One region of the Candidatus Thiodiazotropha sp. AKAK2 genome, then DNA from elsewhere that is predicted to be linked to it. Evidence: predicted binding sites of a transcription regulator. Region 1 holds the regulator's gene; the other holds the start of a gene.
The links. The regulator FNR, encoded in region 1, switches genes on or off when oxygen is low (the NO sensors DNR and NnrR bind a similar motif). The targets are predictions, from matches to a motif close to TTGATNTANATCAA.
Positions count from the first base shown of each region.

Region 2: the regulator FNR is predicted to act here: its motif matches at 2,190-2,203, upstream of AC4IE8_RS15645 (nitrous oxide-stimulated promoter family protein).

Region 1 is NZ_JBSYOP010000021.1:195,612-202,029, forward strand. Features, by position in the region: gene eno (phosphopyruvate hydratase) at 1-777, opposite strand, end outside; gene kdsA (3-deoxy-8-phosphooctulonate synthase) at 860-1,693, opposite strand; gene pyrG (CTP synthase) at 1,690-3,321, opposite strand; gene AC4IE8_RS08705 (sulfur globule family protein) at 3,674-4,024, shown strand; gene fnr (fumarate/nitrate reduction transcriptional regulator Fnr) at 4,420-5,178, shown strand; gene dnaQ (DNA polymerase III subunit epsilon) at 5,206-5,910, opposite strand; gene rnhA (ribonuclease HI) at 5,915-6,349, opposite strand; gene AC4IE8_RS08725 (class I SAM-dependent methyltransferase) at 6,382-6,418, opposite strand, start outside.
Region 2 is NZ_JBSYOP010000033.1:83,171-89,588, forward strand. Features, by position in the region: gene AC4IE8_RS15635 (amylo-alpha-1,6-glucosidase) at 1-604, opposite strand, end outside; gene AC4IE8_RS15640 (SDR family oxidoreductase) at 606-1,421, opposite strand; gene AC4IE8_RS15645 (nitrous oxide-stimulated promoter family protein) at 1,756-2,091, opposite strand; gene AC4IE8_RS15650 (S8 family serine peptidase) at 3,020-5,077, shown strand; gene AC4IE8_RS15655 (PEP-CTERM sorting domain-containing protein) at 5,164-5,805, opposite strand; tRNA gene AC4IE8_RS15660 (tRNA-Val) at 6,241-6,317, opposite strand; gene AC4IE8_RS15665 (protein-L-isoaspartate(D-aspartate) O-methyltransferase) at 6,390-6,418, opposite strand, start outside.

The DNA.
Region 1 (6,418 bases):
CCCTTCGGAGGCCAGATTGTAGACCCCATCCTCATAGAATTCGGAACTGGCCACATCAAGCCCCAGGTAGATGTCGCTGCCTGACTTGAAGCCGGCCTTTTCAATCGCCTCCAGAATCACCTCAATGGCGGATTCGTTGGATGGTAGATTGGGTGCGAAGCCCCCTTCGTCACCGACGGCGGTGGCCATGCCCCGGCCTTTGAGTACGCTCTGCAGGGCGTGAAAGACCTCAGCGCCATAACGCACCGCTTCACGAATCGAACCAGCCCCCACCGGCAGGATCATGAACTCCTGCAGATCGACACTGTTGTCCGCATGGGCGCCACCGTTGATGATGTTCATCATTGGCACAGGCAGCCGGTAGGGACCGGATGAGAGCGAGCGGTAGAGTGGTAGTGCACGCTCCTGAGCTGCCCCGTGAGCGGCGGCCAGGGAGACCCCCAGCAGCGCGTTGGCACCCAGTTTGGCTTTGTTCTCGGTGCCATCCAGATCCAGCATGCACTGATCGAGTGCAGCCTGTTCGGTGACTTCCATGCCCATCAATGCCTCTTTGATCGGGCCGTTTATGTGAGCCACAGCCTGCAGCACCCCCTTACCCAGATAGCGCTGTTTGTCGCCATCCCTGAGCTCCAGTGCTTCCCGCGACCCGGTGGAGGCACCGGAGGGGACCATCGCCCGTCCAATCGCACCATCCGCGGTAAAAACATCGGCCTCTATGGTTGGGTTACCCCGTGAGTCGAGAATTTCTCGCCCACGTACATCAACAATTTCAGACATTTCGTCTCCATCTAATTCTGTCGTTTGTTTGTATAAGCGCTATTATCATCGCTGCATTTTACATGAAGATGACTGGGCAGGCTTATAGTTCAAGTTCGATCAGGCCGCTCTGCTTGACCTGCCGGTCAACAGCCACCAGGGTTTCAAGCAGTTGAGCCATTTTCGGTAACGGCCAGGCGTTGGGGCCATCGCTCAGTGCTTTGTCAGGATCGGGATGGGTCTCCATGAACAGCCCTGAGACACCGGCCGCCACGGCCGCTCTGGCAAGCACCGGCACATATTCACGTTGCCCGCCGGAGCTTTTGCCCTGCCCGCCTGGCAGCTGCACCGAATGCGTGGCATCAAACACTACCGGGCAGCCGGTCTCTCGCATCGCCGCCAGTGAGCGCATATCCGAGACCAGGTTGTTGTAGCCGAACGAGACGCCCCGCTCACAGACCATCAGCTGTTGATTGCCGACCGCTTTCGCCTTTTCAACCACATGCACCATATCCCAGGGGGCGAGAAACTGACCCTTTTTGATATTCACCGGTAACCCCTGTCGGGCCACCCGCTGAATGAAGTTGGTCTGACGGCAGAGAAACGCCGGGGTCTGCAACACATCCACACACTCGGACAACTCTTCCAGGGGGGTATCCTCGTGTACATCGGTAAGCACCGGCACAGCCAGCTCCTGCCTTACCTTCTGTAGAATCTGCATACCCTGCTCCATACCGGGACCACGGTAACTCTCAGCCGAGGAACGGTTCGCCTTGTCGAAGGAGGATTTGTAAATAAAGGGTATCTGCAACGCCTCACAGAGCTCCTTCAACGCACCGGCACTGTCCATGGCAAGTTGTTCACTCTCGATCACACAGGGACCGGCAATCAGAAACAGGGGGCGATTCAGCCCGATCTCAAAATCACACAGCTTCACTGCCCACCATCCCTGTGCTTGCGGGCGGCCTCAATGAAACCGGAAAAGAGAGGATGCCCATGGCGCGGTGTGGAGGTGAACTCCGGGTGGAACTGGCAGGCGACAAACCAGGGATGGTCAGGAATTTCAACGATCTCAACCAATCGACCATCCACCGAGCGACCGGATACTTTCATACCGGCTGTGACAATGTCATCCAGGTAGCTGTTATTGAACTCATAGCGATGACGATGACGCTCCACAATCACATCCTTATTGTAGAGTTGATGGGTAAGGCTACCGGACTGCAGGTTGCACTCCTGACCGCCGAGCCGCATGGTGCCGCCCAGGTCGGAGTTTTCGCTGCGCTTTTCCAGTTGCCCGTCGGCGTTCAGCCACTCCACGATCAGGCCAATCACCGGATTGGGTGTCGAGCGATCGAATTCGGTACTATGGGCACCCTCCAATCCCGCCACATGACGGGCAAACTCAATCACCGCCACCTGCATCCCAAGGCAGATACCCAGATAGGGGATACGGTTTTCACGGGCATAGCGTACAGCCTCGATCTTGCCCTCTACACCCCGGTTTCCGAAGCCGCCAGGCACCAGAATGGCATCCATACCCTCCAGGCTCTCGGTGCCGCTCTTCTCGATCTGCTCTGAATCCACATAGTGAATCACCACCCGGTTGCCGGTATGCACACCCGCATGCACCAGGGCCTCGGAAAGGGATTTATAGGCTTCGGTAAGGTGAACATATTTACCCACCATGGCCACCTTCACCTCGCCTTCGAGATTATCCAGCCCTTCGAGAAAGGCTTCCCACTCCGAAAGATTGGCAGGGGGAAGATTCAGACCGAATCGCTGGTTTACCAGCTCATCCATACCCTGAGCATGCAGCAGCACCGGAATTCGATAGATGGAGTCGGCATCCACCGCAGAGATGACCGCCTCTTCAGGCACATTGGTGAACAGAGCGATCTTTCTGCGTTCCGGCTCCGGCAGGGGCTGCTCCGAACGGCAGACCAGGATATCCGGCTGAATACCGATCGAGCGCAACTCTTTCACTGAGTGCTGGGTCGGCTTGGTTTTGATCTCACCTGACGCCTTGATATAGGGAACCAGGGTCAAATGCATGAACATGGCCCGCTGATGGCCCATCTCCACACCCATCTGACGAATCGCCTCTAGAAAAGGCAGAGATTCGATATCACCGACGGTGCCACCGATCTCCACCAGACAGATATCCTTATCCCCGGCGCCGAGCAGAACGCTCTCCTTAATCTGATTCGTTATGTGTGGAATTACCTGTACCGTACCACCCAGATACTCGCCCTTGCGCTCCTTGCGGATCACCTGTTCGTAGATCTGGCCGGTGGTGAAGTTGTTATTGCACCCCATGGTGCTGTCGATGAATCTTTCGTAGTGACCGAGATCCAGATCGGTTTCCGATCCGTCCTCCGTTACGAACACTTCACCATGCTGAAAAGGGCTCATGGTGCCGGGATCCACATTGATATAGGGATCCAGCTTGATCATGGTGACATCCAGGCCGCGAGCCTCGAGGAGTGCGGCCAGTGAGGCTGAGGCGATACCTTTACCAAGCGAGGAAACCACACCGCCCGTAATGAAAATAAAACTGGTCATGAAATTCTGCTTACCAGGGTTAGAGTGCAGGGAATGGGATATAGGACGGGGGTAAACAGTACCAGATTGGCCCTCTTCACTCAATCTCGAAGGGCTGGTTGGCCACAGAGCCGTGATAACCCCCAAGGGGGGAAGAATTCGTTTGAATATCACCGCTCAAGGTCTATAATCGATTGGCGTGTTTCGCAAATAACAACTACTGAGGCAAGCAGTACTTTACCCGATCGTCCAGGCCATTTTTTTGGCCGACCTCGTTGTGAAGTCCTCAAGCATCGTATGATGGAGGCTTACGAAGCCACTTTTATACATCACCGATGGTAGTATCAAAACAATCATTTGAGAGGAAGAAAGCATGACTAAATTTGCTAAAGTTCTGAGCATCGCTGCTCTTGTAGCTGCGTCTACCAGCGCTTCTGCCTGGTGGGGCGGTCCTGGCTATGGTAACCGCGGCTGGAACAATGACGGTTGGGGCGATGGTTGGGGTGATGGCTCCGGTGATTTCAGCTTCGGCATGAGTGGTAATGCCCGCGGTTCTGGCTATGGCCGGGGTAACAACTACTACCGTGACTATGGTGGCTATGGACCTTATGGTTACGGCGCTCCATACGGCTATGGTGCTCCTTATGGCGCTCCTTACGGTGCTCCATACGGCTATCCTGCGCCTCCAGCTGCAGCACCTGCACCAGCTGCACCGGCTCAATAAGCCTACCCATGTGCAGAAAAGCCGGCCTTCTGGCCGGCTTTTTTTTGCTCCCAGCCACCCTGGATACAAGTCCTGCAATGATCCAAAGTAATAAAAAAACTAAAACGACTTGATCAACATCAAGAATTTCTGGAAAAATAGGCCGGGTGCTGGTTCACAAAAAATTGAGAGACACGGATGTGGTTGTAGGATGGGGAGACAAGCTATCCGCTCCGACAGGCTGTTTGTCGGGAATAGCGGTATAAGTGGCTCCAGTGGTTTAAACACCAACCTCTGGGAGCTGTAACGCCATTGAGGAAATTGAGGTCATCTCGGAAAGGAAATGATACCCCTTAAGCGTAAACCGTCTTTACCAAGCGTTGATATCAAAGCACCCCGCATGCCGGAGCGATCACTTGACTAGCAGAAAAGTTGTCTCATTTGAAAATATCAAGGTAGCCTGCAAGAACTGCAGTCTGGCCACTCTCTGTCTACCGATGGGATTGACACCGGATGACGTGGAGCGCCTTGACTGCATCATTAAACGGGGGCGGCCCTACCATCGGGGGGACCACCTCTACCGTGGTGGTGACAAGTTCCACAGCCTGCGGGTCATTACCAGCGGCTCGGTAAAAACCTACAGCCCCAACGAAGATGGTGGAGAACAGGTACTGGGCTTCCACCTTCCGGGTGAGCTGATCGGCCTGGATGCCATTCAGGATGATTGCCACACCTGCTCGGCGATCGCCCTTGAGACCACAGCGGTGTGCGAGATCCCCTTCTCCCAGCTGGAGTCCCTGAGCGCCATCATGCCCAGCCTGCAGCACCAGATGTACCGCCTGCTGAGCCGGGAGATCGGCCAGGATACGGAAATGCTGACCCTGCTGGGTAAAAAGAGTGCCGAAGAGCGCCTGGCCACCTTTCTGCTCAGTTTCTCGGAGCGATTCAAGCAACGGGGATTTTCAGCCAGCGACTTCTTTCTGAGTATGTCCCGTCATGAAATCGGTAACTATCTTGGCCTGGCCGTTGAAACAGTCAGCCGGCTGTTTACCCGTTTTCAGGATGAAAATCTGCTGAGAGTGGAGCGCAAGCACGTTCAGTTGCTCGACATCCCCAGACTCTACGACATCGTGCAGGGCTGCGACAGCGCCAAATCGAGTCAATCGAGGGTCTGACGAAGGGTCTGTTAGCCGATACGACTGCTACGGCTGTTTGTGCCAGATACAGGCTTCACCCATCGCTTCAAGCTGCCGCTGATGAGCTTCCAACTCGGACTCAACCGCCTGGATCACCTTCAGAGGTGGACGATCGGTGGCCAAACGACGGATATTGTCGGCCGCGCGCTCCTCACCACCCTGCCGACCCAGCTCATCATCCAACACCAGCGCTGCCTGACCGCCGGTCATCATCAGATAGACATCCGCCAGTATCTCCGCATCGAGTAGCGCTCCATGGAGCTCACGATGAGAGTTGTCGATATCGTAGCGTTTACACAGGGCATCGAGGCTGTTCCTCTGCCCCGGATGCATCTTCTTTGCCATCACCAGGGTATCGGTAACCGCGCAAAGGCTGTCAATACGCTGGGAATCATGCATCAGTTTCAGCTCATTATCGAGGAATCCCACGTCAAACGGGGCGTTGTGGATGATCAGCTCGGCGCCGCGTACATACTCCACAAAATCCTGGGCCACATCGCAAAATTTAGGTTTATCGGCAAGAAACTCGTTGGTGATGCCATGCACCTCGATGGCCCCGGCATCGATCTCCCGATCCGGTTGGAGAAACTGATGAAAATTGTTACCGGTCAGCCGTCTGTCAACCAGCTCGACACAGCCGATCTCAATGATCCTGTGGCCCTGTTCAGGCTCCAGACCTGTGGTTTCCGTATCGAGTACGATCTGACGCATCATCCTACAGCTCCTGGATGCCCTTGTTGGCCAGCTGGTCCGCCAACTCATTGCCGGGATGCCCTGCATGCCCTTTCACCCAGTACCAATCCACCTGGTGCTTGTTAACCTCGCTGTCGAGGATCTGCCACAGATCGGCATTTTTCACCGCCTTCCTGGCAGCCGTCTTCCAGCCATTCTTTTTCCAGTTGTGAATCCATTGGGTAATGCCGTTTTTGACATACTGGGAGTCGGTGGTCACAGCGACACGACTGGACCGTTTCAGCTGCTGCAACCCCTTGATGACCGCCAGCAGCTCCATACGGTTATTGGTGGTGGTGGCCTCCCCCCCATAGAGGTGCTTCTCATGATCGCCATAGCGCAAGACCACGCCCCAGCCGCCAGGCCCGGGGTTTCCCTTGCAGGCGCCGTCCGTAAAGAGTTCTACATGCTGTGTCATCGAATTCTGTTGCAATCCATGGTAGGGGTAATTCAGGCACCGTTTCTGATTGTGGGTTCCGCTGCGGTG
Region 2 (6,418 bases), on a different contig from region 1:
CCTGTCTGGGTTCCATATCCGCTGGTGTGGAGTGCAGGTAGAGTCGCCCCCCTTGAGGCCATTCGATCTCAAGACGGTTGTCTCTCTGGTTGAGCGCGGCGGTGGTGCCTCTGACCGGCATGTTGCCATGGTGGTCACGATGGTTAACCAGCAGCTTCAGCCTGAGTCTGGCCAGATCATCGCCACCGCCACGGCAACGATAGGCGACATAGGTGGTATGTTCACCGTCCACCATCCAGATCCGCATCTCCACAATGCGATCGGCACAGGCGAAGCGCCAGACAGGCATCCGCCCCTGCAGACGGAACTGCTCGATATTCCGGTAACCCGCTGGCTCCACCACATCCCCATACCAGCGATTGGTGAACAGGGGCCACTCTCTGCCAGCCAGATCCAGGGTGGCATCCGCCTTGGCCATCAGTAGCTGCCGGTCCATCGCCCCATGTATCGGCGCAATCAACAGGCCGTGATAGCGTCTGGTCAGGGTGCCGGCGATGGTGCCTCCGGCATAGCCGCCAAGACCATTGGTTAGCCACCACTCACGACGCTCCGCCTGAGCCAGATCCCCGCAGATATCACGCCCGAAACGAACCAGATCGGACATATCAACCGCCCTCTCGGAATCCCGGGTAGAGAGTCATACCGCCATCGACGAACAGGGTTGTGCCGGTCACATAGTCGGACTGATCCGAAGCGAGCCAGACAGCTGCCTTGGCGATATCCTCCGGATCACCGATACGCTCATAGGGAATCAGCTCCAACAGCGAGGCGGCTGCCTCCGGCCTCTCCCAGGCAGAACGATTGATCGGTGTTTTAATCGCTCCCGGAGCGATCCCATTGACCCGGATCTTCTGATGGGCCAGCTCCTGCGCCACACTCTGCATGAACATCATCACCCCACCCTTGGAGGCCGCGTAGTTGACATGACCGGCCCAGGGAATCACCTCATGGACCGACGACATGCAGATCACCTTACCGGCCGCACAGGAGAGGCTCTGATCCACACCGCGACGCAGGAACTCCCGGGCGGCGGCACGGGTACAGAGAAACTGGCCGGTCAGATTGACATCCATGACCTTGTTCCATTGATCGAGGTGCATATCGACAAAGGCCGCATCCCGCTGGATGCCTGCATTGTTGACCAGAATATCCACACTCTGCCAGGCCTCGATGACCTGCTCGAACATCCTCTCAACATCCGCTTCGTTACTCACATCGGCGTAGACCGCCATCGCCTCACCGCCGTGCTCTTCGATCTCCTTGACCACCCGCCGGGCTTCCGCCTCGTTGACCACATAGTTGACCGCCACCTTCGCACCGGCCCCGGCCAAACCCTTGGCTACCGCTTCCCCGATACCGGAATTGGCTCCGGTGACGATGGCCCGCTGTCCGCTCAGCAGATCTGCCTGTTGCCCACTCATGCCACGCTCCTCTTTTATTATTGATCGATTCTCTGATTGTTGGCTCTTCCCATGGATCCCGTTTTGTTATCCCGGCGAACACCGGACCCAGGAAAACCAGTACCTGAGTCACTCTATGCTCTGCGAGAACCAGCAATCTTACAAAACCTTATCCCGTTAACTCATCCTAGCCGGTTTAAAACCCATTCTAGCCCGGTAATTGTTACGGAAACATGATCGAGGGGAAATTGTAGTATGCAGAGTGCAGCCGATTCATGAAATTTTGTGTCGGATTCAGCAGAACTTGAGAGACTCACCGACGGACGGGGCGAGTCGAATCCGAGAAGAATCGGGGCTATTTCTTAGCCTTGGGCAGTTGAGGGACTTTGCGAAATTTATCCAGCAGATGGTAGAGACTCAACAGTGGGTGGCGCAGCAGCATCCTGGGGCCGGCATAGCGCATCACATCCTGGACTTGGGTACGCATCTGCTTCGAATAACAGTGGACAGTACAGTGATTGCAGGCCGGTTTCTGATCTTCGAATGGGCAGGACTCCAACCGCCGTTCCGCATAATCCAGGAGTTTTTCACACGCCTCGCAGAGCGAGCCATCCGAACCGTGTGTATCCCGGCAGTAGATCACCATCATTGCACCGATGGTTTGTTGTTCACGCTTGATTCGACGACTCATTGATTCAGTTGATCTCTGCCTGATACGCAAGGGGTTGAAGTTACGAAATACCGATCCAACTGGAAACTGACTTATACCTGAGACCGTTGACAAATGGCTTAACCGAAATCAAGGCGACAGGACCTATTTTCTGAACAGCATTAGTGAAATTGTGGATCGCTGAAAGTAAACATAATTCAAAACCTGTCGTCCAAGCAATAAGCAGTGATAACAATCTCTACTATGGAAAAAATAATTACCGATCAGTGCCTGGGAAATACCAGCACACAACACATACAGAGTATGAAGCGTGTTCCGTGGATTCCGTCATTCGCCGGATTGACGAGCGCTTATTAAGCAATGTCCTGTTGTTGATCTCCTTGTCTATAGTCATAGTCAATTGAATCGTGTCAGTAAAAGTAATCCGTTAACACCCTACTGACTTAAGTTAATGGGCGAGCTTTGACCGGTAAACTGAAAATAGAGACATACTGATCAATCATAAACCATGATCATTTAATAACCTGATTAACTGATTTCCAAAAAACCAATATTCCGATCACACATTTACTACCTCTCTAAAAGAGAGTTCAGTATACTGTAACCGCTTTCTCACTATTCAGTTGAACCAATCCAAATAAAACAGTTTGCAATTGGATACAGGAAAGGTGTTCGTTAACTTTTTACGACGATCTATCCATTATCAAGGAAGCGCTGAACAAGTCATGGATGCTTGGTTTACCAATCGAAGTAGTTTCACACCGTTGCCCTAATCCGCGATTGAGGGTCTGCATCACAGTGGTGTCCAAACTATCGTTTTCTGTTAGCAACCTGCCCCCCATCACTTCTCCGTGCTTCATTAAACTATCGAGAACTGTCGCTTGTTTTCAGCCAAAGCGAAATCGTGGTATTTGAATAACATTATGGAACCAGAAAACATGGAGTATTTATGAAAAGAAGAAGATTGATTATCTTGATCCGTCAAGTCAGTCTACTGGCATTAATTCTGTTTGCCTCCTCCCAATCACAGTCAGGACAACTCTTTAATCCCGCACTTGACCCATCAACAAATAATCCAACCTCCAACAACACTACCGACAGACTGATCATCAAATTCAAATCGACAGCCGGAAAGGATGGCGATCCAGAGTATCTAACCACTCTGATAGAGGCCTTTACCGGTGCTTCATCAAGCGTTGTCAGAGAGACATTCAGCGGCGCCCATGTTATCCAACTCAATCGACAGATTACGCTTGAAGCTATGTGGACATTGACTGACGACATAGCCCGGCAACCGCATATCGAATATGCCGAAGCGGATCTGATCATGACCCCGCAACTCACCCCGAATGATCCGAGATACGGTGAACAATGGCACTACTTCCAACAGGCTGGTGGAATCAATCTACCGCTTGCCTGGGATTTAGCCCAGGGTGAAACCACCGTGGTGGCGGTAATCGACAGTGGTTACCAGCCTCACTCCGATCTGAATGCCAATCTGTTGGCCGGCTATGACATGGTGAGCGATGGGTTTGCTGCCAACGATGGTGACGGCCGTGATGGGGATGCCACCGATCCCGGCACCTATGCCCCAAGTTGCAATGAGTACATCAGTGACTGGCACGGTACCCATGTTGCCGGGACGGTCAGCGCGGTCACCAATAATGCGCTTGGGGTTGCCGGCGTCGCCTATCGGGCCGAGGTCGTCCCAGTGAGAGTACTGGGTCGCTGTGGTGGTTATCTGTCGGACATCACCGATGGGATTGTCTGGGCAGCGGGGGCGGAGGTGGCTGGTGCGCCGGTCAATGCCAATCCGGCGCAAGTCATCAACCTGAGTCTGGGTGGGCGATCGGACAGCTGCCCGGAAACCGCGTTGGCAGCCATCGACATTGCACGACATAGGGGAGCCACCATCGTCGTTGCGGCAGGGAACAATGGTGAAGAGAGTTCTGGATTCGCCCCGGCCAACTGTCCTGGGGTGATTACTGTAGCCGCAACCAACGATGCCGGTGAGCTCGCCAGCTTTTCCAATTTTGGCGCTTCAGTCGACTTGGCTGCGCCAGGCACCCGTATTCTGTCGACCCATAACGATGGCGTCATCGGTCCTGGCAGCGAAAGCTATCGATTGATGAGTGGCACAAGCATGTCCACCCCGCATGTGAGCGGCGTGGCTGCCCTGCTCTACGGCATTGATCCCGGGATAACACCGGATAAAGTGGCTAACATCCTGATCCGCAGTACTCGCCCATTTCCAAGTGCGTGCACAGGTTGCGGAAGCGGTATTCTTGATGCCCATGCCGCTGTGGAGATGCTGACCAGCACCGAACCCGGGGTAACAATACTTCATGATGGTGTGGCGGAAACCGGGCTGAATGGTGAGCTGATGAGCCAACAGTTTTTCGCCATTGATGTACCGCCCGACGCCATCAGTCTGAGTGTACGTAGTTTTGCCGGCAGCGGCGATGCTGACCTCTATGTACGGAGTGCAGACAAACCCGATCTGGATTTGTTCGACTGCCGTCCATATCTGTATGGCAATGACGAGGAGTGCATCATCCGACCCGTCCCGGCAGGCAGATACTATGTGATGCTCCACGGTTATAGTGCCTTCTCAGACCTCACTCTTGTTGCCGACTATCTTATGGATGAGCCTCAGCCTGGTGGTAGCGAGAAGTTTGAAAACAGTGAGGATTATGAGATCCCGCAATCGAGTCTGAGCGGTGCTCTGAGTCCGATCCAAGTGGATCGGGTCGGTACTTCGGGAAGAGTCCAGGTCGAAATCGGAATCATCCATCAATCGATCCGGGAGGTCTCAGTCACTCTGATCGATCCAAGCGGCGTAAAACACAACCTGAAGGGATTCGGTGGCGTTGGGGTGGATCTGTTTGAAACCTATCATCTTGAGCTGGCTAAACAGCCTTCTGAAGGGGAATGGACTCTGCAGGTCAAGGATCTGGGCAACCGAGGGAGAGGTTATATCGATTTCTGGAGAATCAGCTTTCCCTGAGATTTCGCGGCAAACATTCGGCTGAAAATGAAAAAAGCACTCAGGATGATCCTGAGTGCTTTTTCAGCATGGGTTGCTCAGATGTTTTAGCTTTTGGCTTTACGTCTGCGCATGATACCGAAACCGATCAGCCCAGTGCTCAGCAACAACAGTGCTGAAGGCTCTGGCACACTGGATACCGGTTCATGAGCTCTGACCAGGAAGCTGCCGAAATCATCGTCCACTTCGTTCGGATTGTAGAACATGTCACTGATATAGGCACTATCGTTTACGCTGCCGTCAACGACCAGCAGACCGGCGAGGGAATAACCACCCTCTTCATCATCAACAAAGCCTAAGCTACCACGAAAGTTGGTAGTACCAGCAACTTGATCATAGGTGATACCGAAGAGAAAGAAGAACGGGTTGTTATACCAGCTGGAGCCGGTGGCGGTGAAAATCTCGGTATTACCGTTTGTGGAGACAGCATCAGCGGTTTCACCGAACAGTACGTCATCGCCGGCAGTATCGAACTCAGTCCACATGGACCAGAACTCACTTACTGTGGCGAGTGTGTAGTCAGGATTTTCCAGCAGCGCCTGCTCAACCGTCCGGTTCTCAGTGAAGGTAAGATCCAACCAGTCCAGATCGTTGACGGTGGTGTATGAACCATTGTCAATAATGAGTGCACTGGCATTTGTCGAAATGCCGAGACATGCAGCTAAAAACAAACCAAACATCTTCTTCATGATAGCTCCCAAGCTTTATAACTAATGAAGGGTAATAACCCTGTTGCACAACTACATGCACTTCCTGTGCCAACACTAAGAATCAACGACTTACGTCACACTAATTGAAACCTGTGTAAAATAAATCGACATTCAGTAGGGTTTTAATTTCTAAATAAGTAATCAAATGACTACAAAGACATACGAAGTGGTTTAGCCGACGTATCGAGGCAGGCAGCCTGGAAAAGCGATAAGATGACACACATCAGCCCAAAGCAGTATGGTGTACATTAGAAAGAAGCAGAGCCTCCACAACCAGGCCCAGCGAAAAGGTTTATTTGAATTAGCCTTGGAAAAGAATGGGTAAGGAGGCCGGTTGTTGACTCCATCAATGATGGTCTCAGGCTCCAAAGAAAAAAGGCGCCCAGAACTGAATCTGGGCGCCTTTTTAAGATTTGGTAGGCGCGATTGGAGTCGAACCAACGACCTCTACCATGTCAAGGTAGCGCTCTAACCAACTGAGCTACGCGCCTGAAAGAGGCGAATCATACAGGCAGCCATATGGAGATTGCAAGCCTCAACACAACAACTCAATCGAGACCTGACTAACGCTCGCCGGTCAAGGGTACAAAAG